4 regions of the Paenibacillus sp. Z6-24 genome follow, and region 4 is predicted to be linked to each of the others. Evidence: a T-box and tRNA genes for the amino acid it is inferred to sense, from the RefSeq annotation. Region 4 holds a T-box; the other regions hold tRNA genes.
The links. A T-box is a leader RNA that pairs with one kind of tRNA and senses whether it is charged. The one in region 4 lies ahead of argS (arginine--tRNA ligase), so its partner is inferred to be a tRNA-Arg.

Region 1 (5,791 bases), 1.8 Mb from region 4:
AAGATTGAACCGGGGACAGTGGAATTGAATATTAGTCTTAACGTTCAATATGCTATGAAATAAGCTGTGGATGCGAAAGGGTAAAATCGTCAGTATTGTAACTATTATACGGACTAATCCTCCCATCGTTTCAGTATAACGGAAGTTTATTAAACCGGCGATATGCCGAAAATAGAAACTTTTCTGCCGGACACCTGCATTCTTCCGGCAGGGAAGTTTGTTTACACTTTTATTACTTTTGATTCACAGCGCATGACTATGTTGTAAATCCTTGTTAAGTTGTTTGTAAATTCAAATGACCCGGTTATCGGTATACTAAACTTTGTTGCAATCGACCTATTTGAAGGAGAGATTAATTATGGACAAGCACCAGAACATGAAAAACACAACCTATCTCAAAAAACTATCAGCGATCGTATTGGCGACGAGCCTTACGGCTGCAGGAACAGCAGCCACGCTGCCGTTCACACAATCATCTGCGTACGCAGCCAGCACTTCCTCATCAGCCAAGTCCGTCATTAATGTACAGGTAGAAGGCAAAGCCATCTCCGCCAAAGGTATGCTGAGCAAATCGGGCAGCACACTGCTCCCGCTCAAAGACATAGCAAAAACGGTAGGTGCAACGATTACCTATGATTCCAAAGCACATACAGCAACCATTACCAAAGGCAAAAACAAGGTCAGCTATGACCTGAACGATCAAAACGGCGTATTTGTACGCCTGAATGGCAGTGCAGTGGGTGACAGCTATGATGCCAGTGTGATCAAAGGAACCACCTATGTAGCGATCAAGGCTGTTACAGAGCCATTTGGCTATCGTGCCCTGTGGAACAATGCCACACGCACCGTCAATGTAACTGCAGCAGGCATGAATGATGTGGAAGTGACCGGAACCAAGCTGGTTTCTTCCATTCAGAATAAATATACCAATGTAAATATTGTCTACCCGGTAGTATCCGGAGTGGAGAACAAAGCGGCTCAGACAGCAATCAACAAAGCGCTCAAAGCTCACTATGATACATTCCTGACCACCATGGAAAAACAGGTCAAAGAAGCAGGTGCGCCGACTAACAAGGATATGATTTATGAGATTGATGGCGGGTACAAAGTCACTTACAACCGCAACGGCGTAATCAGCTTCCTGCTGACCGATTATCAATATCTTGGCGGAGCACATGGAGACAACATACTGACCAGCATGACCTTCTCGCTCAAAGACGGTAAAGCGATCAAACTGGATGATCTGCTCAAGTCCAACAAGAATTACAGTCAGGACATCAAAAAACTGATCCAGGCTCATATCAAGAAAAATGCGAATACCGAAGGACTTTCCCTGGAGCAGTTCAACGATCTGAGCAAAAGCTCCAGTAAATATCTGGACAACTACTATCTGACTGATAGCGGTGTCACGATCTTCTTCCAAAAGTATGATATCGCCCCAGGTGCAGCAGGTAATCCGGAAGTGGAATTCACATTTAGTCAGCTGCTGAAATCAGGCACTAACCCGTTGTCTGCCTACCAATCCTGATCGTCCATCAGACAGACCAGCTCTGACATGCAAATATAATTTAAAGAACCTGTTCCTCATCGCAAAAAAAGGAACAGGTTCTTTGTCATGTTGATAGATCTATTTGTCATACCTTAACTGGCAGAGCTTTACTTAAGAAAAAAAAGCCTCCGGACGGATATCCGGAGGCTTGCTGCTATGCTGGCGTTCAGTCGGCTTAGATTCCTTGTGGAGGTGTTTTTTCAATAACTTTGTCGATCAGCCCGTATTCCTGAGCGTCGGCTGCAGTCATGAAATAGTCACGGTCGGTATCTTTTTCGATACGTTCCAGCGGCTGGCCTGTACGTTCAGCCAGAATTTTGTTCAGCTTGTCGCGCATTTTGAGGATGCGACGTGCACGGATCTCGATATCCGTTGCCTGACCTTGAGCACCACCCAGCGGCTGGTGAATCATCACTTCGCTGTTTGGCAGTGCAAAACGTTTGCCTTTGGCACCGGCGTTCAGCAGGAATGCACCCATACTTGCAGCCATACCTACACAGATTGTAGATACATCGGCTTTGATAAATTGCATTGTATCGTAAATAGCCATGCCTGCAGTAATGGAACCGCCTGGGCTGTTAATGTAGAGGTGGATGTCTTTCTCCGGGTCTTCAGCTTCCAGGAACAGCATCTGTGCAATAATTGCGTTAGCTACCATATCATTGACTTCGGAACCGAGGAAAATGATGCGGTCTTTCAGCAGACGGGAGTAAATGTCATAAGCACGTTCACCACGGCTGCTCTGTTCAACGACCATTGGGATATAACTCACTAGAAACCCTCCTTAGATTACAATCATAATAAGTGTGATTATATAGTGGATCATTACTTCAAACAACATGATTAATTCATTTGTTCTTACCACATTATAGGATAGTTCAAACCAAAAGTCAAAATTGGTCAAACTATTAGCTGTAAAAATGCCTGAAATGCTAAAAAATGGGTTAATGATGAAGGGGGCTGTTAGCTGTCAATCCAGGACAATAAATGTCCCACTTGCACATCAAAACAATATGCAGATACAAAAATAACCAGCCTAGGCTGGTTATACGTTCTATTACTCGGAAAAATTATGTAATTAATCATACGATAATATATATAGATTACGATGGAACTCTGAGTGTCTGCTGCAAAGGAAGTTAAATGGCGCGCCCGCCAAGAATCGAACTTGGATCTCAGGCTTCGGAGGCCTACGTCATATCCATTGGACCACGGGCGCAGATAAGCAACAGCAAGAATTAGTATAGATGAAATAAACCTAAAAAGCAAGCAGCGCTTTCATAATATTTATTAAGCCGACCTTCCATAATTAGTTGTCATAAAGACTTGCTTCCAAAGCGAAAATTGGTTAATATAGACGTGGGACTTAAAAAGTTATGCCGGGACATTTTGAGTCCATTATACTTAGCCTGATTCATTAAAATTCCAATTACACTGAGCGAGACAAGTTGCAGGAGTGGAAAGCATGCGAAAATTACTTGAAATACAAGAGCAGCTTCTGCCCGATCTTACTGAGGTACTGAAAAAGAGATACACCATCCTACATCAGGTTATGTTGACGGGGTTGGTGGGGCGAAGATCGCTCGCTACTTCCCTCAATATGACAGAACGGGTACTGCGAGCTGAGACCGACCTGCTCAAAACTCTGGGATTACTCGAGATCGAGAGTACAGGGATGAGAATCAGTGAAGCAGGCAGAGAGCTGCTTGAGCAACTTGAACCGATTATGGAAGAGTTGCTCGGATTGTCCGTATTGGAAGATCGCATCCGTGATGTGTATGGACTAAGACAGGTTGTTATTGTACCTGGAGACAGTGACACATCAGCCAGTACCAAGCAGAACCTTGGCCGAGCTGGCGCCAAAGCCCTGCTCAGTGTGATTCGTGAAAATGATATTGTGGCTGTAACCGGCGGCTTTACGCTTGCCGAAGTGGCAGAGCAGCTTAGCCCCACCTTTCCGGCACCTCTAAAGGATGCCTGGTTCGTACCGGCAAGAGGCGGACTGGGCGAGAACATGGAGTACCAGGCTAACTCCATCGTTTCTACTATGGCTAAGCGTGTAGGCGCGCAGTACCGGCTGCTGCATGTGCCTGATCTGCTGCGCAGAGATGCTTACGAGCTGCTGTATCAGGATCAGAATGTCCGTGAGATTGTCGATTTTATCCGGCGGGCGAGAATCATCATCCATGGCATCGGTGATGCGATGGAAATGGTGCGGCGACGGAGACTCGATTCACAGACGGTAGAGGAGATCCGCAGCGCTGGAGCCGTGGCCGAATCATTTGGTCATTATTTCAATGAAGATGGTCAGACCGTGCATCATATGCTGACACTCGGACTTCAGCTGGAGGATATCGCCAACGCCGAGGTCGTCATTGGAATAGCAGGCGGACGCAGCAAAGCAAAATCTATCCATGCTGTACTTAAATTCGGCCAGGAAGATATTCTGGTCATTGACGAAGCCGCTGCCAGAGAGATCGTTAAGGAGCTATAGTGGTTTCCTGATACGAATCAGTGCTATGCTTGTGACTGTGTCATGACATGCACTGCCTTATCCGGCAGCAGGCAGACAAGCTTCATCTTATTATCGTTGTCTTGACAGGCTCGAGAGGGTCATGTCTTGATTGAATAAATCATAAACTTATCTCTAGGAGGAATTAACTCATGGTTAAAGTTGGTATTAACGGTTTTGGACGTATCGGACGTCTTGCTTTCCGTCGTATTCAAGATGTAGCAGGTATCGAAGTAGTAGCAATCAACGATTTGACTGACGCTAAAATGCTGGCGCATCTTTTGAAATATGACACTACTCAAGGTAAATTCAACGGAGACGTTGAAGTACATGATGGTTTCTTCAAAGTAAACGGCAAAGAAGTTAAAGTTCTGGCTAACCGCAACCCTGAAGAACTGCCTTGGGGCGAGCTTGGCGTAGACATCGTACTGGAGTGCACAGGCTTCTTCACTACCAAAGAAAAAGCTGAGCTTCACCTGAAAGCAGGCGCTAAGCGCGTTGTTATCTCCGCTCCGGCAACTGGCGACATGAAAACAATCGTTTACAACGTAAACCACGAAATCCTGGATGGTACTGAAACAGTTATCTCCGGCGCATCTTGCACAACAAACTGCCTGGCACCTATGGCAAAAACGCTGCAAGACAAATTCGGCGTTGTTGAAGGTCTGATGACTACAATCCACGCTTACACTGGCGACCAGAACACTCTGGATGCTCCACACTCCAAAGGTGACTTCCGTCGTGCTCGTGCAGCGGCTGAAAACATCATTCCTAACACTACCGGTGCTGCTAAAGCAATCGGTCTGGTTATCCCAGAACTGAAAGGTAAACTGGATGGCGGAGCACAACGTGTGCCTGTAGCTACTGGTTCCCTGACTGAGCTGGTAACAGTTCTGGAGAAATCCGTAACTGTTGAAGAAATCAACGCAGCTATGAAAGAAGCTTCCGATCCGGAAACTTATGGCTACACTGAAGATGAAATCGTATCTTCCGACATCAAAGGTATGACTTTCGGTTCCCTGTTCGATGCGACTCAAACTCGCGTTCTGACAGTTGGCGACAAGCAGCTGGTTAAAACTGTAGCTTGGTACGACAACGAAATGTCCTACACAGCTCAACTGGTTCGTACTTTGGAGTACTTTGCAAACAAAGCCTAATACGAAACAGCAGCTGGAATAAATATTAATTCCATAAAGCGGAAACAGATCTCATTTGTTTCCGCTTTTTCTAAGTCAACATCTGGTGGATTACGATGGATGTTGGCGATAAGCTGTTCCTGATTTTACTATTGATAGATTGCATAGGGCTGCAGCAGCTAACGAAGACGATCGGGATGATCCCGGGAAAATCATGTCAATCGGTTATTCCGACCGCTGTGCAGACCCCGGCAATCTGTTCAAAATACGGACATGGAGGAACGACGAATGAACAAAAAAAGTGTACGTGATGTAGAAGTAGCTGGCAAAGTGGTATTTGTACGTGTCGATTTCAACGTACCAATGGAAGATGGCAAAATTACGGATGACAAGCGTATCCGCGAGACACTGCCAACGATCAACTACCTGATCGAAAAAGGCGCTAAAATCCTGCTGGCGAGCCACCTTGGCCGTCCAAAAGGCGAAGTGGTTGAATCCATGCGTCTGACAGCTCCGGCTGAGCGTCTGTCCGAACTGCTGGGCAAACCGGTAGCCAAAGCTGACGAAGCAATCGGCGATGCGGTAAAAGCTAAA
Region 2 (5,791 bases), 1.9 Mb from region 4:
CAACTATCGGTATGCGCCTCATCATACCCGGGCGCGCGAACTGATCCGTGACGGAGCGATCGGCGAAGTCACTTCCGTGCACTTTGAATGGCTGCTCAATACCCAGCATGGCGCGGATTATTTCCGCCGATGGCACCGGGACAAGCGTAACAGCGGCGGACTGCTCGTACACAAGTCGACCCACCATTTTGATCTGGTCAACTTCTGGATCGGCTCCCAGCCGGAGACGGTATTTGCTTTTGGCGATTTGCTGTTTTATGGCCGGGAAAATGCAGAGCAGCGCGGCATTACTTCCTTTTATAATCGGGCAACCGGCAATCCGGCAGCAGAGGGCGATCCGTTCGCGCTTACGTTGGACGACAATCCCAATCTCAAAGCAATGTATCTGGATGCCGAGCATGAAGACGGCTACCAGCGCGACCAGAGTGTGTTTGGCGACGGCATCAGCATTGAAGATACGATGAGCGTCATTGTCCGCTACAAGAACAGAGCGATGCTCACTTATTCCCTGAATGCGTATATGCCATGGGAAGGCTACCGGATTGCCTTCAACGGCACCCGCGGACGGATCGAAATGCAGGTGATCGAGAAATCCTACGTCAATGCCGGCGGAGACAAAGCCGACGAAGGGGCACTGGAGGGCAAACAGATCACTGTATTCCCCATGTTCGCCGAGCCTTACGAGGTGGAGGTAGAGGAGAAAGCAGGCGGTCATGGCGGCGGCGACCCGGAGCTGCTGAACGATCTGTTCGGCGAGCCTGCCGAAGATCCGTTCCACCGGGCTGCCAACCATATCGACGGAGCACGTTCCATTCTGACAGGCATCGCTGCCAATCAGTCGATCCGCACCGGACTTCCTGTTCAGGTAGACAGCCTTATCCATATTCCGTCAGAGATACTCTCCGCGGCAAAGGCGCGGTTAGCGGCAGACCAGATAACCCGTTAGAGAAAAGCCTATTTATCATCTATTTCTCTATTTGCATAGACGGTACGCTTGCCCGGGAGGGTGAGCGATCGTCTTTTTGCGTTTGCTGGTAAGAGAGCTGTCGGAACGGGTAATAATAAGGAAGACTGAAGCAACAAGGAGGCAAGCCTATGAACAGTTTAAATTGGGCGGTCGTCGGCACAGGAGAAATTGCACATGATTTTGCGGCAGCGATTCGCCAGGTAAACGGCAATGTCTTCGCCGTCTGCTCACGTGATATGGAACGGGCCAGAGAATTTGCGACCGAATGCGGTGCACAACATGCTTATGACGATTTTGAACAGATGCTGCTCGAACCGGCAATCGATATCATATATATAGCTACTCCTCACAGCAACCATCACAGCTACGTGATGAAATGTCTTCATGCCAACAAGCATGTTTTTTGTGAGAAAGCGATTACAGTGAACAGCAGGGAACTGCAGGAGATCCGGACACTGGCAGAGGAGAAAAAGCTGGTGCTTGCGGAAGCAATGACCATTTATCATATGCCGCTCTATCAGGAGCTACGTAGATTTATGGAAAGCGGCCGTCTCGGTGCCATCAAAATGATCAATGTCTCCATGGGCAGTCCCAAGAAGTACGATCCCGGCAACCGTTTCTACAATCCCGAGTTAGCCGGAGGTGCATTATTGGATATGGGAGTATATGCCCTGTCATTTGTACGCTGCTTTTTGGCAGGTGAACTGGAGCAGATTTTGACGAGTGTGGAAAAGGCACCGACCGGCGTGGATACTCAGTCCACTACTATTCTCAAAACGAGTCAACGTGAACTGGCTGCTGTCTCGCTCGCGTTGAATGCTTCTATTCCCCGATCGGGCATGATTGGTTGTGAAAAGGGGTATATTGAGGTAAAAGAATTCTCTCGTGCGGATCAGGCGATTGTCCATTATACCGATGGCCGGACAGAGACCATTAAGGCCGGATCGTCCAGTCAGGCACTTGCTTATGAAGTGGAATACATGAACCGGTGTGTACGCGGAGAGCAGGAAGAGCATACGATGAGACTGACTACCGATGTGATGGAGCTCATGACCCGCATCCGGGACAAATGGGATATGTATTACCCGCTTGAGAAAAATACGACATCTTCCAGTCAGGAAGAGATTATGTAAATTACGGGATATCTGTCATGGCGAAAATGACTTCAACAATCGAACGCACCCGTAAACTAAAAAAGAAGCCAATCACCATAGGCAGGTGAAAGGCTTCTTTTCATTTTAGTACGTCCCAGGAGGGATTCGAACCCCCGACCGACGGCTTAGAAGGCCGTTGCTCTATCCGGCTGAGCTACTGGGACAAATATTCAATATTTCAAGCGCAACAAAAATATAATATCATGAACCAAGCTGGAAGGCAAGCAAAATTAATGAGCGGCTGCTTGCCTGCCTGTATCTTCAGTATGCCGGAGAGAAATAAACCTCGGTGTGCTTGTCCACTAAAGGATCGTTTATATAAGAATTATGCTTCTCTCTGGTCGTATCGGCCGATATGGTTTATATACATTATAGTAGGAAGCAGCGTTTTTGAGCCATGCACAAGCTGTGCTATAATCATAAAGTCACAGACCATGTGATGAATGTAGGAGGTGCCGTTATCACTGATTCAACGAATTCACATACAGACAGCAATCGGAATGTAGTCCTGTTTCCCAAGACACTCGACTATTATCAGGTTGAATTGACCAATATGCTTGAAACGGAGCGCTATCATGAAGCCATGGGCCTGCTGGAGTTTTTGCTGCAGTGCCAGGGGCAGGATCAGCGCCAGCTGGAAGAATGGGAGTCGCTGCTCGGATGGCTGCGCACGACGTTCCCGGAGTCTTCACATGGCCATTTCGAAGGTCAGGTGTCCGGCGAGGATGAAGATTCTGCTGCCAATAATGAGCAGATTATGCGCGAGCGCATCCGTCTGAGGCAATCCGAAGACCGTTTATATGAAGAAAAGCTGCTCAAGACAGCGATGGAGCGTCCGGTATCGGAACGCACACTGCTGGCGCTCGAACAACTGTCCTATCTGGAACAGCCGGATATCGAACAGCGCCTGATCGAATGGCTGCGAGACGATCACCAGATTCATCCGCTGATCCAGTTCCGTATTTTGCAGACGCTGCGCCGCCGCGGTTATCGTGGGACGGTGTCCTTTATGCATCAGCATGAACGGGTGGATATCGAGGTGGAGACTGTCCCGCTGGACCCGACAGAGTTTCCGCTGACCATCATCCAGATTCTGGAGCGCGTATCCGACAAGGCCGAGATCAGCGCACCGAATCTGTTTTACTTTGCCCAGGAGCTCTGGACCCAGTTCATTATGAGCATCTATGGAACGCAGAATTATATCTGGATCACACGCGGTGATGATGCGGAGATTGATATCTGGGCGGCTGCGCTGCATCATACCGTAGCAGAGACACTTGAAGGCAGCAGCAATGAAGAAGAGACGCGCAGCATGTACGGAGTAACGGACAGCATCCGCTTCCGTTATGAACAGGCTTACCGCGCGATTCACCAGTTTGTATCCAGCCAGATGCCCCGCTGAACAGGCAGGGGCCGAACATCTAAACACAGTGCAGAAACAAACTTGATAAAACATGAATTGTTGTATATACTATAGTGGTTATTCTGCACGTGAAATGTATATAATTTCAATAATCAATTCATGTTAATATTTTTTGGAGGGGAATTCTTGAAATGACAGCAAAATGGGAAAAAACAGAAAAGAACCTTGGCGTTCTTGAAGTAGAAGTATCTGCTGAACGTGTAAGCGCAGCAATCGATAAAGCTTTTAATAAAGTAGGCAAAACTGTAAGTGTACCAGGTTTCCGTAAAGGTAAAGTACCACGGTCCATCTTCGAAGCGCGTTTTGGCGTAGAGAGCCTGTACAATGATGCAATCGACATCCTGCTGCCGGAAGCATACTCCGAAGCAATCGATGAGACTGACATCTTCCCGGTTGACCGTCCTGAAATCGAAATCGAGCAGTTCGAAAAAGGCCAACCATTCAAATTCAAAGCCAAAGTTACTGTAAAACCAGAAGTAAAACTGGGCGACTACAAAGGACTGGAAGTTCCGGTATCCAAAGTAGAAGTAACAGACGAAGACATCAACAGCGAACTGGAGCGTCTGCAACAGCGTCATGCTGAACTGTCTGTAGTTGAAGAAGGTGCTGCCGAGAATGGCGATACGGTATCCATCGACTTCGAAGGATCTGTAGACGGTACTCCATTTGAAGGCGGACAAGCAGAGCGTTACTCCCTGGAGCTGGGTTCCAACTCCTTCATCCCTGGCTTTGAAGAGCAGGTAGTGGGTATGGCGACTGGCGACTTCAAAGATGTAACAGTTACTTTCCCTGAGAACTACCATGCAACTGAACTGGCTGGCAAAGAAGCTGTGTTCAAAGTAAAACTGCATGAAATCAAACGCAAAAACCTGCCTGAGCTGGATGATGAGTTCGCGAAAGATGTTAGTGAATTCGATACACTGGACGAATTCAAAGCAGATCTCAAAGGACAAATCGCTTCCCGCAAGGAAAACGAAGTAAAAGCAGCCAAAGAAGCAGCAGTTGTAGAAAAAGCAGCTGAAAACGCTGAAATTGAAATCCCGGATGCTATGGTTAGTGCCGAGACCGATAACATGGTTCGCGACTTCGATAACCGTCTTCGTCAACAGGGCATGAATCTGGACATGTACTCCAGCTTCTCCGGCCAGACAACAGACGACCTCAAAGAGCAAATGAAAGAAGAAGCTGCAAAACGTGTTCGTAACAACCTTGTTCTGGAGCAAATCGCCAAAGAAGAGAACATTGAAGTTTCCGAAGACGAAGTAACAGCTGAACTGAAGAAAATGGCTTCTCAGTTCCAACGCAGCGCTGAAGAAGTTCGCAGCATCCTGTCCGCGAATGGTTCTCTGGCTAGTCTGTCCGAAGAAATCAAACTGCGCAAAACAATCGAACTGCTGGTAGATGGCAGTAAAGAAGTAGAAGCAGCAGCTGAACAGGCATAATTCCACAATTTCATAACCGCGTTGCATTTTTTGCAACCATTTCAAATAAGGCACGTATTAATGACGTGCCTTATTTTTCCTTATCTAAAGCGTTTGGTACCATAAACGCGACCCTGCTTCCAATAAAAAAGTGATTTTTGCTTTAGCAAAATATCTTACATTCAGCGTTTGGCATCATAAACGCGACCCTGCTTCCAATAGAAAAGTGATTTTTGCTTCAGCAAAATATCTTACCATCAGTGTTTGGCACCATAAACGCAGGGTATTATTATATGATGCATGTTTTCCAAATATTCATCTTTGAAAAAATGACATGACGCAGTGTACATGTTAAAATAGAATCTGTATTCGTATTTTCGTACTAATATATATATCTGTCGTCATATTCCCTGAAAAGAAAGAGGTTGGTTCTATGAGTCTGGTACCTATGGTTGTTGAACAAACCAGTAGAGGCGAAAGATCTTATGATATTTACTCAAGATTGCTCAAGGACCGTATCATATTTTTAAATACGGCGATTGATGACCACGTAGCCAATCTTGTTATTGCACAATTATTATTCCTCGCTGCAGAAGATCCGGAAAAAGATATCCATTTGTATATCAATTCTCCCGGTGGTTCTGTCACAGCAGGGATGGGTATATACGATACAATGCAATTCGTTAAGCCTGATGTGTCCACGATCTGTATGGGTATGGCAGCCAGCATGGGCTCCCTGCTGCTAACAGCAGGTGCTCCCGGCAAACGCTTCGCCCTGCCTAACAGTGAGGTTATGATTCACCAGCCTCTTGGCGGGATCAGCGGA
Region 3 (5,791 bases), 1.9 Mb from region 4:
CGAACTGGGTGGTCATTCGCTGCTGGCAGTTCGGCTGATGAGCCGGATCAGGGAAGCGATGGGCTATGAACCCGGAATCGGCATTCTGTTCGAAGCTCCAAGTGTTGCCGAACTGGCAGCCCGGCTTGATGGAGATACAGGCAGCAATGCACTGCAGGTACTGCTGCCGCTGCGTCCCAATGGAAGCAAGGCACCGTTATTCTGTATTCACCCGGCTGGCGGTCTGAGCTGGTGTTATGCCGGACTCATGAAGCATCTGGAGACAGAGCGGCCGATTTACGGACTGCAGGCCCGCGGGATCGGTGAGGCAGAAGGCCTGCCTGCCTCCCTGGAAGAGATGACCGCCGATTATGTGGCTCATATTCGTACGGTTCAACCGGAAGGCCCTTATCATTTGCTGGGCTGGTCACTCGGTGGCAATGTCGCTCAGGCGATGGCGGTGCAGCTGCAGCGCGAAGGACAGCAGGTCGCCCTGCTGGCTGTGCTGGATGCATACCCGAGCCATTATCTGCCGATCCGTGAAGAGCAGGAGGAAGAAGAAGCGCTGACTGCACTGCTGGCCCTGGGCGGATATGACCCGGATAGCATCGGTGATGGTCCGCTGGATATGGCGCGGGCAATGGAGATTCTGCGCAGTGATACGAGCGCACTGGCCAGTTTGGATGAAGAGACGATTATGAAGCTGCGTACCACCTACGAGAACTCGGTCCGGCTGCTCAGTCATTATGTACCGGAATCCTTTGACGGCAGAATGCTGTTTTTCCGGTCGACGATTATTCCGGACTGGTTTGACCCGATTGAGCCGGAGATGTGGGAGCCTTATGTGGCATCCGGTCTGGAGCGGCATGATATTGCCTGCCGCCACAAGGACCTGTGTCAGCCCGGACCGCTGGAAATCATCAGCAGCGTGCTGTCCGGACATCTGGAGCAGTCCCATCAACGAATGATAGAGATGAACAGCAGGAGGGATGAACAATGAATAATCCATTTGAGCAGACGGACGGGCAGTATATCGTTCTGATCAATGAAGAGGGCCAGCATTCACTCTGGCCGGCAGCGATGAACATTCCGGCAGGCTGGTCTGTCGCCCTGTCATCATCAGATCGCCAGACGTGCATGACTTACATTGCTGCCCACTGGCAGGATCTGAGACCGCAAAGTATTCGTCAGCAGCAGGCAGCCGTTCGCTAAAAAGAGCAGATTCTGAATTAGACAGCAGTTCGCTCAAACGACCAAGCGATGAGCTTCTGATTCAGGCAGTTTTCGCTTAAGCAACGAGCTTCTCTTTCAGACAGCAGTCTACTCAAGCTGCCGATTTCTGCTGACAGATAACCTATACCAAATAACAGCAAAAAGGCTGATCCCGGTCATTTCCTCTGACCTGGCATCAGCCTTTTTTGGTGTTGTCGTACTTATCTATTTACCTGTTTGCACAATTATACGATCTTCGTCCAACCATTCCCTACACTGTGGTGGTGGAATGAATCGGAGCATGGAGCTGCATATATTCCGCATCGAACAGCTGATCATGCATCATATCGATCACATTCCAGCGATGCTGATCCACGATAATATAGCCGTTATAGAGCCGCTTCACATATACATGCTGCTTGGCCTGAAGCACACAGCGGGCATTGGCATCGCTGCCGACCGTACCGGCAATAATGCGTTCTTCGGCCTCCAGCCGAGAGCCGCGGCATACCGACTGATCTTTCATAAAGGCAATGCTGCCCGCGGAGTAAAGATTGCTCTGCAACACCCCTTCACGGGTAATCAGAATATCACCGTTGGATTTGATTTCACTGGACTGGCAGCGGGACAACTCGATATTGACCTGAATCTCCTGCATGCTGGATACACTGGCATACAGCCGATCCAGATACCCGCGCATGCTCAGGACCGTCTGCTCATCCACCTTTTTCAGAATGCTGGCAGAGCTCATCAGATCGGCGAGCATCAGCTTGAGCTGCTCGGTATCCTTGGTCTGAATATATTGAATGCTGGAAAAAACCTGTAGCAGTTCGCGCCCAAATTCAGGAATATTCCGGAATTTGCGTTCGATCAGCAGCATGACCATCTGACTGTATCGCACTGGTTGATTACGTGTACGCAGTTCGTCGGCGAGCACCTGGGCAGCCATACCGAGCTGGCGCATTTCGTGACTCAGCTGCTTCGACGTGGCATACATCCGGTTGAACATGACGCCAAAATAGCCCGAATAAACCCGTCCACCAATCACCGTACCCTGAATGGAAATACTGCCGGTTGCTGTAATCGTGGAATTGTATACATTGCCGTGAATATATACATTGCCCAGCGATTCGATAATCATGTGGTCGGTCACATTGCCATGGACAATCACGTCTCCGGCAAATACGATATTACCGGTACGCAGATCCACATCGCCGCTTACGACAAAGGCAATGGAAATGTCCACCTGCCGGCGGTTACCGCGACCCGTCATTCGTGGACGACCCGGACGCAGAGCAATAATCTCGCCCGCTGCATTCATTTCGGTAAATTCGCCAGGAGTGATTTCCAGATCCTGTGCAGGCCGTGGAGGCAGTTCATTACCGAACACATCATAACCGGGCATTCCGGTGACCGGGGCGTGTTTGGTGGCAATGACTTCGCCTTCATGTACCGAAGGAATACGGCGATAGCTGCGATGATCAATGATGCCGCCGGCTTCGTGGAAGACAGATTCGATCTGCTCCGGGAAAAATAGTTCCAACCGGGCATCGGTTCCCGGTATGGATTCCTGTCCGCGTGCGACAACGATCGGTTTGCCAGAAGGAAATTCCAATTCCTGCAAAATGGCTGCTTTATCGATATTTTTGATGATATGGCGGCTCTCCAGTGCATCCATAATATGGGTGAACTCCAGCGTCTCGGTCACGCGTTCATGATTGGGTACAGCCTGGGCCGTAACTTGGGCAGCTGCCGGAGTATCCACGAGATTCCATTCATACCGGACCCGGTCATGCAGGATCAGGTAGGCTTCCATTTTATTCGGAGCGACTTTGATCTCGAACAGCGGATCATGCTGCAGTTCCCAAGTGACGATATCTTCCTCACCGATCGGAGCGGTGCCGGCGATAATATTTTTGTTTACGATAAGTGTGACCGGAGCGATCCCGCGGATCGAAGCAGGACGTCCACCCTGACGCGGGGGGAATACATGAATCCGATTATCTTTGATCTTGACCCATCCGTGCTTGCCGCTGTCTGGAATATCTTCGTCCCATGTAATGGAAGCAATGGAGTCGGTAGGTTCATTTGATGAATTCTGCATGGGATGCCCTGATTCCTGACCGGATAGGGAGTTAGACATCATGGATACCTCCATTTCAGTTCAATTGCATATCAGCCGATATGATAACGATTGCAATATATGGGGAAATCATAACGTTTACGTAGTAGTTAAATAGTTCTAGTTATATTATAATACACATTTTCCCAATTAAAACTTATTTTCGGATAATAAGGACTAAGATTTTCAGCAAAATTTTAAATATATGTTTCCACTATTGAATATCAACCTGTTTAGCCAGTATATACCAGATAGAAAGGGCTGGCGAATGACGATTAAAAAATATATTTGAAAAAATTATAAATTACGGTATAATATCATTTGTCGCTTAATTCTACATACCATTTGTCCTAGTAGCTCAGCTGGATAGAGCAACGGCCTTCTAAGCCGTCGGTCGGGGGTTCGAATCCCTCCTGGGACGTAAAAAAGCTCTCTTCATTCATTGGAATGAAGAGAGCTTTTTTCGTGTATTTGTATACAGGAGTTGGCTTTTTCTATTTAAGGAAATACAGACCAACAATCAAATATTGAAATTCGCATATCATCCATTTATTGCAGCTGATCAGGGCAAATTGTATACTCAATTCATCTCTTACCGATTGGCAGCGTTCCTGGATGTAAACAGTCTATACCATAAAATAACATCACAGACAGGAGGATCCAGATATGAAGAATTGGATGCGGCATGTACAGCAAGTTCCGACTATTCTGCAGGCTGTACTGAATATTACACTCGGATTGATCGCTTTTACATTATGCTTTTTCCTGTTAAAAGAAACCTGGTACATTTTCAGCTTTATCTTTATAAGCGGCAATTCAGGGATGAACGCGTATGAGTTTATGGACAAGCTGCTTGTGTTCTTTTTGTACTTTGAGTTTATCGCGCTGATCGTCAAATATTTCAAAAGCGGATTTCATTTCCCGCTGCGTTACTTCATCTATATTGGCATCACTGCTATTATCCGTCTCATCATTGTCGATTATGAGGATGCGATGAACACACTGCTGTGGTCGCTGGCGATTCTGGCACTGCTTGGTGCGCTGCTGCTCGCCAATACCCGTCCAATTCGCCGTGACAACTGACAGAGGCATATGCCGTCAGAAATATGATACGATAGTGGTACAATTAATAATGAAGCAATGGAGGACAAACAGATGACAGAACAGGTAAGAATCTCTCAGCGCAGTGCCATTCTTATTGAGCGTCTGCGTTCGGATGGAATAGCCGAAGAAGTGCTGATCCAGTCACTGGATCAGCAGGAAGATGCCACACTGCGGGCAGCCAGCAGCAGTGATATTGATTTTGCCGAGTGGATGGATTATGCCGCCGAGCATGGTGAACATCTGGTGCAGGCAGTACGTAACGGATACCGTATGACCTTTACTACCGTACCGGGCATGAAAAATTGGCTCAAGTACGCGCTGGATATGAAGGCGGGACGTGATTATACCGAGGGGGAAGAAGGACGGCTGGACGGTCTGCAACTCACATTGGAGCAGGCGCAGCAGCTCAAGGACACCATTGCAGTTAACTGGGTGCTGCTGGAGCATGAAGACGGCACCGCCTCACTGCTGCTGCGTGCACTTCTGACATCATCGGCCCCTCCGCAGCTCTAGGCTAACGATGCCAATCAACCAGCGTTTGGTATCGTAAACGTGACTTAACGGCGCTTAGCATCACAATCGCCGGGTTTAGCCATCTTTACTGATGTGCCGACAGGCGGCTCTCTTTACGTGCAGCTGCACGGTATTCCCGGGGACTGACCTGGCACATCTGCTTGAAGATTTTTCCAAAGTGGGAGAAGTTGCCAAACCCTGACGTTTCCGCAATATCGATAATTTTGAGATCCGATTCTCTCAGCAGCTGCTGGGCCGTCTGGATGCGTACCGTATTCATATATTCGGTCAGATGAAATCCGGTCGTCCGTTTGAATATCCGGCTCAGATGCGAGGGACTCAGATGAAATTGATTCGCAATACCCTGTAGGGACAGCGGTTGCTGATGATTCTGCTTGATGTACTGGGCAATATCCGACATCTGCTGCTGCACGGCGGTGCGGCTGGTTATGGGTTCAGCTGCAATTGTGAATGGGCTGCGGGCGCAGTGAATGAGCAGTTCCATCACCAGATGATGGATCAGCAGCTCGTATCCTTCCGCCTGCATGGTCAGTTCGCGTACGAGCTGCTGAATGACCGGCTGGATCAGCGCCTGATCACGAACAGCGGCATGGAAGACTGGATAATCACGCTGAAAAGGCTGCAGCAGCCACTGTTCATGTTCCCCAAAATGCTGCTCTACAAACCGGTCATTAAAATACACCACAATCCGTTTGTGCTCCGGCAGCTCTCCGGGGAGGGTCCGATGCAGCTCATTTTTCCCTATAAATACAATATCTCCAGTACGCACCTCATAGATCTGATCACGGATAAAATAAGTCCGTTCCCCCGACAGCAAAATATACATTTCATAATGAGGAT
Region 4 (5,791 bases):
ATCGGCTATAACATTATCGGGCTGGATTACGCCCTGATTCTGGCCGTTGTTGCTTCCTTTACGAGCATTGTGCCTTATCTTGGACCGGCAATTGCGATTACGCCGGCACTGATTGTGGCGCTGGTGACGTCACCAATTATGCTGCTCAAAATGGTCGCTGTCTGGACCATCGTACAGCTGATTGAAGGCAAACTGATCTCTCCGCAGATCATGGGCAAATCGCTTAAAGTTCATCCAATTACAATCATTTTCGTCATTCTGACTTCCGGTAATCTATTCGGCGTTATTGGTATCCTGCTGGCCGTACCGGGATATGCCGTATTGAAAGTTCTGATCACCCATCTGTTCGACTGGCTCAAAGTCAGCTCCAATCTCTATGAGACGGATAAAGTTACCGAACAGCCGGTTGAAGTGGATATAAAGAAACAATAACTGGCAGACTTCATAAAGGATAACCATGTGACTACCTTTACATTCTGATATGCATATGAACAGCAGTCATATGCTAAAATCCATATCACTGTCGTTCCTATGCGAATATGAATTATCCCTCCCAAAGTCTGCCCGTAAGCAAAAAAACCTTGAAGAGCGATCAGGCTCCTCAAGGTTTTTTTGCTTTAAAATCGTCATGCTCGCATACAGCTTGTTATGCTGATGTTTGTATTTTGGCTTGAATCCCAACTTCCGATTCCTGGCGCTAGCAAAATACAACTCCATAAGATTAAGTTAGTGCCTGCCGCACACGTGCAATTGTTTTATTTCGCCAGTTCAGGAGTATAACCTGCCGGGATAATTGTCGTTGCCGTACCTGCGGTAATAACCTGCGGATACATCATGCCCGGTTCCGGCTGCTGCAGAGAATAGCTGATAATCGCTCGCTTATCGTCTGTCAGCTTGACGTTATCAATCTTCAGATTGTAACCGGGATTCGGCAGTTCTACGTGAAGGGTCACCTTCTGCTTGCCGTCTGCAGTACTGGTAACGCCCATTTCAGGGTTATAGCCCATTTGCTCACCTTCCGCTGGTTGTGCTGGTGGAGTGGTTGTATCGTCGCCGGACTGCGGCTGGTTGTGACGCTCGACCATCTCCACTGCGCTGTGTACCCATACTGCAGCATCCATACGCGTAATATCCGCTTGGGGTTTGAAGGCCTGACCTACCGAGCTGCGTGGGATTACATTCATATTGACCAGATCCTGAATCGCATTGGATGCTTCTTTGCTGATGCTGTCCTGATCCTCAAATATTACAAACATTTTGGTTGTCGGATATTGTCCGGTCGTATTGATGGCCTGGTGCAGCCAGATCGCGAACTGCTCACGGGTCACCGACTCGGAAGCTTTGATGCTGGCCGGAACGGACAGATCATTGGCACGGGCAGCTGCTACAGCCTGGGTGTACCATGCTTTACCGGCTGTTGTCTCCGGCCCTTTCATATCAAAGGCATTGACGAGCATCTGTATTGCCTGCGGCTGGGTCAGCTGCTGATTCGGTTTGAACTGGGTAGCTGTCACACCATTAATAATTCCTTTTTCCTGTAAAGAATTGACGATCGACTGGTTATTGGAACCTTGCACATCAGAGAAGGCGGCGGCTACCGCAACTCCGCTGCCTGCAAGTGCACAGGATAATACCAGCAGCGCTGCTGCTTTATTTTTCGAATTCCACATTATATTCCCTCCACCTTATAGATAATCAGGTTAGTTGTATTCATATCGGAAACGCGCGTTTTCCGTCGAACCTTCACTATCACAGACGCAAGGAAACGCCAAATGGTTGCGTATCGCTGGAAGTCTCACATTTGCTGCGGCGCTTGCATGCCGAGCAGTTCCATCAATCGTGCCAGGTATTCACCGGTCTGACGGCTCAGCTGCAGGCGCTGCTCACGCCAGGCAGGAGGGCAATCCAGAATACGATTATGGCTGTAGAACTGGTTGAACAATCGGGCTGTCTGAAGCGCATACCTCGCCATAATTGACGGTTCGTGCAGACGCACTGCCCGTTCCAGTTCGCTGTCATACCCTGCCAGATGACAGAGCAGCTCCCAGGCCGTGTCCGTCCAGCCCGATGGCTCTTCCACGGCTGCGCTGGAATCCGATGGCTCCACTGCTTCACTGGCTGACTGTTGTGCCACCTCTTCGCCAGTCGGCTGTTCTGCAGATTCATTGTTCTGTTCTACGCGCCGCAGAATACTCTGAATCCGTGCGTACGCATACTGTACATAAGGCCCGGTCTCTCCCTCAAAGCTGACCGCTTCTTCCAGCGAGAAATCAATCCCATTTTGACGGTTGTTCTTCAGATCATTGAAAATGATCGCGCCTACGCCGACCTGGCGGGCGACTTCTTGCTTGTCTGGAAGACTCGGATTTTTCTCTTCGATAATGCGTGCTGCCTGCTGTACCGCCTCATCCAACACCTCTTCCAGAAAAACAACTTTCCCTTTGCGGGTGGACATTTTTTTACCGTTTACTTTCATTAATCCAAAAGGAACATGGATGCAGTCTTCCGCCCAGTTGTAACCCATTTTACGCAGCACAGCGAATACCTGACGGAAATGCAGCGCCTGCTCTCCGCCGACTACGTAGACGAGTCGGTCACCATGCATCATTTCTTTGCGATAAATGGCTGTCGCCAGATCACGGGTCGGGTAGATGGTTGTACCGTCGGATTTGATAATCAGACAGGGAGGCATATCCTGTTCATCCAGACGAACCACCAGCGCGCCATCACTTTCTTCGAGCAGATCCAGCTCACGCAGACGATCCACTACAGCAGGCATTTTATCATTATAAAAGCTCTCGCCCAATACCGCATCAAACTCCACACCAAGCCGCTCATACATCCGGTCAAGTGAAGCCATGCTCACATCCACAAAGTACCGCCACAGCTCCAGCGCCTGCGGATCTCCGCTCTCCAGCTTGCGGAACCAGTCACGCGCTTCATCCTCCAGCTCAGGATGCTCTGCAGCTTCATCATGAAACTTAATATAGACCCGCAGCGCTTCACCGATCGGATTCTGCTCCATTTGTACCGGATCGCTCCAGCGCAGATGCGCCGTGATCTGTTTGCCGAACTGGGTACCCCAGTCTCCGATATGATTGACCCGCAGCGCCTCGTATCCGGCGGCACGATACATCCGGTACAGCGCCGCACCGATTACTGTAGAACGCAGATGACCTACGCCAAACGGCTTGGCGATATTCGGAGAAGACATGTCAATAATGATACGCTGTCCTCCGCCCACCTGGAGCTGGTAATGCTGCTGATCCGCAATCCGCTCCAGCAGCGCGGTACTGGATATCGTCCGATCCCAATGCATATTGACGTAGGCTCCTGCGGCAGTGACATGAATATGGGCATAGGCCGGCTGCTCGCGGATGCGGCTGCACAGCTCGGCAGCAATCTGCTGGGGCGCACGTCGCCATGACTTGGCCAGTACAAAGCACGGGAAGGCCAGATCGCCCATCTCTACCGATGGAGGAGTCTCCAGCAGCTTGGTCAGTTCTTCCACTTCCATTTCGGTTACCTTTTGCAGCATGGCTATCGCTTCATTTACAAATAGACTGACTGTACTCATTCTTTTCCACTCCCCTGGATAATTGGTGTACATATCAAAAAACTCCCGTCTCTTAAGCCAAAGCTTAAGAGACGAGAGCATCGATTACAGTTCCCGCGGTACCACTCTTGGTACAATCGCCGATCTGTGGATCATTTTTTAAAAGATGGCAAATTGTCACTTGAATACGATAACGGTGTCAGGCCGGATACGCTTATGCACAGCAGGTACAATATCAAGCACTGCTGCTTTGGGCGAATCATCTCACAGGTGCGCTTCCGCAAAGACATTCTGCCGGCTCTCACCCTCCCGGCTCGCTAAAAGAATAGTCACTTTGCGTACTCTCCTGCTCATAGACTTCTTATGTAATTTTGGATAATGTTCTGTTTGGTATGCTAATCTGCAAGTTAGCAGTATTATATCGAGCAACCTGCGACCAGGCAACCTTTTTTTGAATATCGGTGTTGAAAGCGACTAGACCGGCACTCTTATTTTTGTAAAATGACCGCTGACTGATCTGAAGCTAATGATGCAATAGTAAATTGTTAAACGGAATTGTTAAACAGATATGCTCATTTGTACTGCACAGGCATTAATGATTTGCATTAAGTATTCAATTTAGCCGAAAAGTATACGGTCCATTCATAGTATGGATTTTGACTCGATTCTCATCCAACCATTCAGGCTCCATATAATTAAATATTTCCTCATCCGTTGCAATAGTATCCTCCGGAACAGTAATCGTAATCATATGGTTCGACAATCGCATCATCAAAAATCCATATTCTTGCTTAAAAACTTTATAATTTGATATTCTAGCCTCCAAAAGATCCTTCCGACTTTCTATAATAAGACCATTTATATGCGAGGGAGAATATAAGTATATGAATTGATAGGGATGGAAAAGTGCAGTTGCTGCACATTGAAGAAGCAGCAGCACGCTGATGATAGTGAATAGCATTAATCTGAACCGTTTTTTTGATTCTGCTTTTTGAATTATGATTAAAAACAAGACAATATTGACTACCATTAAAGGAAGATAATACGTCTCGCGAAGCCAGGTAATGTGGCAATCCCCCAATAATAAAAAAAGCACATAACCATCAAGGATAAAGATTGCAGTTTGGATGTACAATAAGATTTTTTTGATATTACCGTGCATAGGTAAATATTTCTGCTTCAGCCCAGTCGCTGATTTCGCCACTCATCGTAACTTTGAATACATGATTGGATGATTCAGCCGAAGGCGTATAGATATAGCGGTATCCACTTTCTGCATTTACAAATCGATCAATAATTTTACCTGTCGTCACATCTTTTATACTCCAATTTACTGTTGGCATCTTGTCGGAAGTCTGATTGATATCTATTGCCAATATTTGTCCTTCGCTCATTTTAAAACTGCTGCCTAACTGCTTTTCCTGTCCACCATTGGAGCTGTTATTCAAATACACTTTTTGATTGAAAATAGATTGTATCTTTTCCTTTTTATCATATTCGGTAATCGGCTTTCTCCCGAGCATTTCACCTTTTCCTCTTACCCAGGAGGTATAGGTAAACTCCTGCGGTTTCTTTACGGACTCTATAACGATCATGCCTTTATTTATTAGTTCATTGATAAAAGCTTTATGATCCTGATTTTTCCATTGAGCCTGCGAACCGAGTTCATATTCAATTTGTTTACGAACCATTTTCTCAATAACAGGATCGTTTTGATAAGAGCTGACAGCATCAGCAAAAGCAATGACTACTTTTTTCCCTTCAATGAGCAGCTCTTTTTGTATACATGTTTCATTTTTGAGTTTCCATTCGCGACTGATCTGATAATAGGGCGTTGTCCGGTTGTACGGATCGATTCGAAGTCCTGTGTTATCGATGTAAAAAGGTTGGTCGGTTACACGAACACTTACCATATTGGACGAAGTCGAATCACTGCTTATTTCCAAAGTTTCATTTACATTTTGAGCAAGGGTATGTGAAGGATTGTAATAGGTTTCGAGCATGCCTGCGTGGTTATGTTGTGCCAGAGCCCTACTGGGAAACGTGACTGAAACCGTACTGACTGATGCCATGGTCATACCTACTACCAGTACCAAGCCCATCCATCTTTTCTTTTTTTCAGAAATGAACATCATTAGCTTAAACCTCCAATATTTTCGAGTTATTTTCTCCATGCTTTGTAAAATCAGTCTAATAAAGCATCATACTATGTACAGTGAACAATCGAAGCTTTGA

Region 1: it has a tRNA-Arg gene. The T-box ahead of argS (arginine--tRNA ligase) is inferred to sense a tRNA for this amino acid. The anticodon was not compared.
Region 2: it has a tRNA-Arg gene. The T-box ahead of argS (arginine--tRNA ligase) is inferred to sense a tRNA for this amino acid. The anticodon was not compared.
Region 3: it has a tRNA-Arg gene. The T-box ahead of argS (arginine--tRNA ligase) is inferred to sense a tRNA for this amino acid. The anticodon was not compared.

What each region holds. Positions count from the first base shown of each region.
Region 1 is NZ_CP096398.1:4,909,122-4,914,912, reverse strand. It holds gene M1D61_RS21230 (SIMPL domain-containing protein) at 1-63, shown strand, start outside; gene M1D61_RS21225 (PdaC/SigV domain-containing protein) at 359-1,528, shown strand; gene clpP (ATP-dependent Clp endopeptidase proteolytic subunit ClpP) at 1,725-2,321, opposite strand; tRNA gene M1D61_RS21215 (tRNA-Arg) at 2,694-2,768, opposite strand; gene M1D61_RS21210 (sugar-binding transcriptional regulator) at 3,015-4,043, shown strand; gene gap (type I glyceraldehyde-3-phosphate dehydrogenase) at 4,214-5,218, shown strand; gene M1D61_RS21200 (phosphoglycerate kinase) at 5,486-5,791, shown strand, end outside.
Region 2 is NZ_CP096398.1:1,159,576-1,165,366, forward strand. It holds gene M1D61_RS05195 (Gfo/Idh/MocA family protein) at 1-946, shown strand, start outside; gene M1D61_RS05200 (Gfo/Idh/MocA family protein) at 1,096-2,100, shown strand; tRNA gene M1D61_RS05205 (tRNA-Arg) at 2,212-2,285, opposite strand; gene M1D61_RS05210 (hypothetical protein) at 2,561-3,523, shown strand; gene tig (trigger factor) at 3,676-4,986, shown strand; gene clpP (ATP-dependent Clp endopeptidase proteolytic subunit ClpP) at 5,399-5,791, shown strand, end outside.
Region 3 is NZ_CP096398.1:1,153,125-1,158,915, forward strand. It holds gene M1D61_RS05160 (amino acid adenylation domain-containing protein) at 1-979, shown strand, start outside; gene M1D61_RS05165 (MbtH family protein) at 976-1,191, shown strand; gene M1D61_RS05170 (DUF342 domain-containing protein) at 1,463-3,337, opposite strand; tRNA gene M1D61_RS05175 (tRNA-Arg) at 3,661-3,734, shown strand; gene psiE (phosphate-starvation-inducible protein PsiE) at 3,980-4,396, shown strand; gene M1D61_RS05185 (hypothetical protein) at 4,469-4,930, shown strand; gene M1D61_RS05190 (AraC family transcriptional regulator) at 5,016-5,791, opposite strand, start outside.
Region 4 is NZ_CP096398.1:3,095,311-3,101,101, forward strand. It holds gene M1D61_RS13340 (AI-2E family transporter) at 1-432, shown strand, start outside; gene M1D61_RS13345 (S-layer homology domain-containing protein) at 756-1,670, opposite strand; gene argS (arginine--tRNA ligase) at 1,796-3,577, opposite strand; T-box leader at 3,642-3,919, opposite strand; gene M1D61_RS13355 (hypothetical protein) at 4,708-5,691, opposite strand.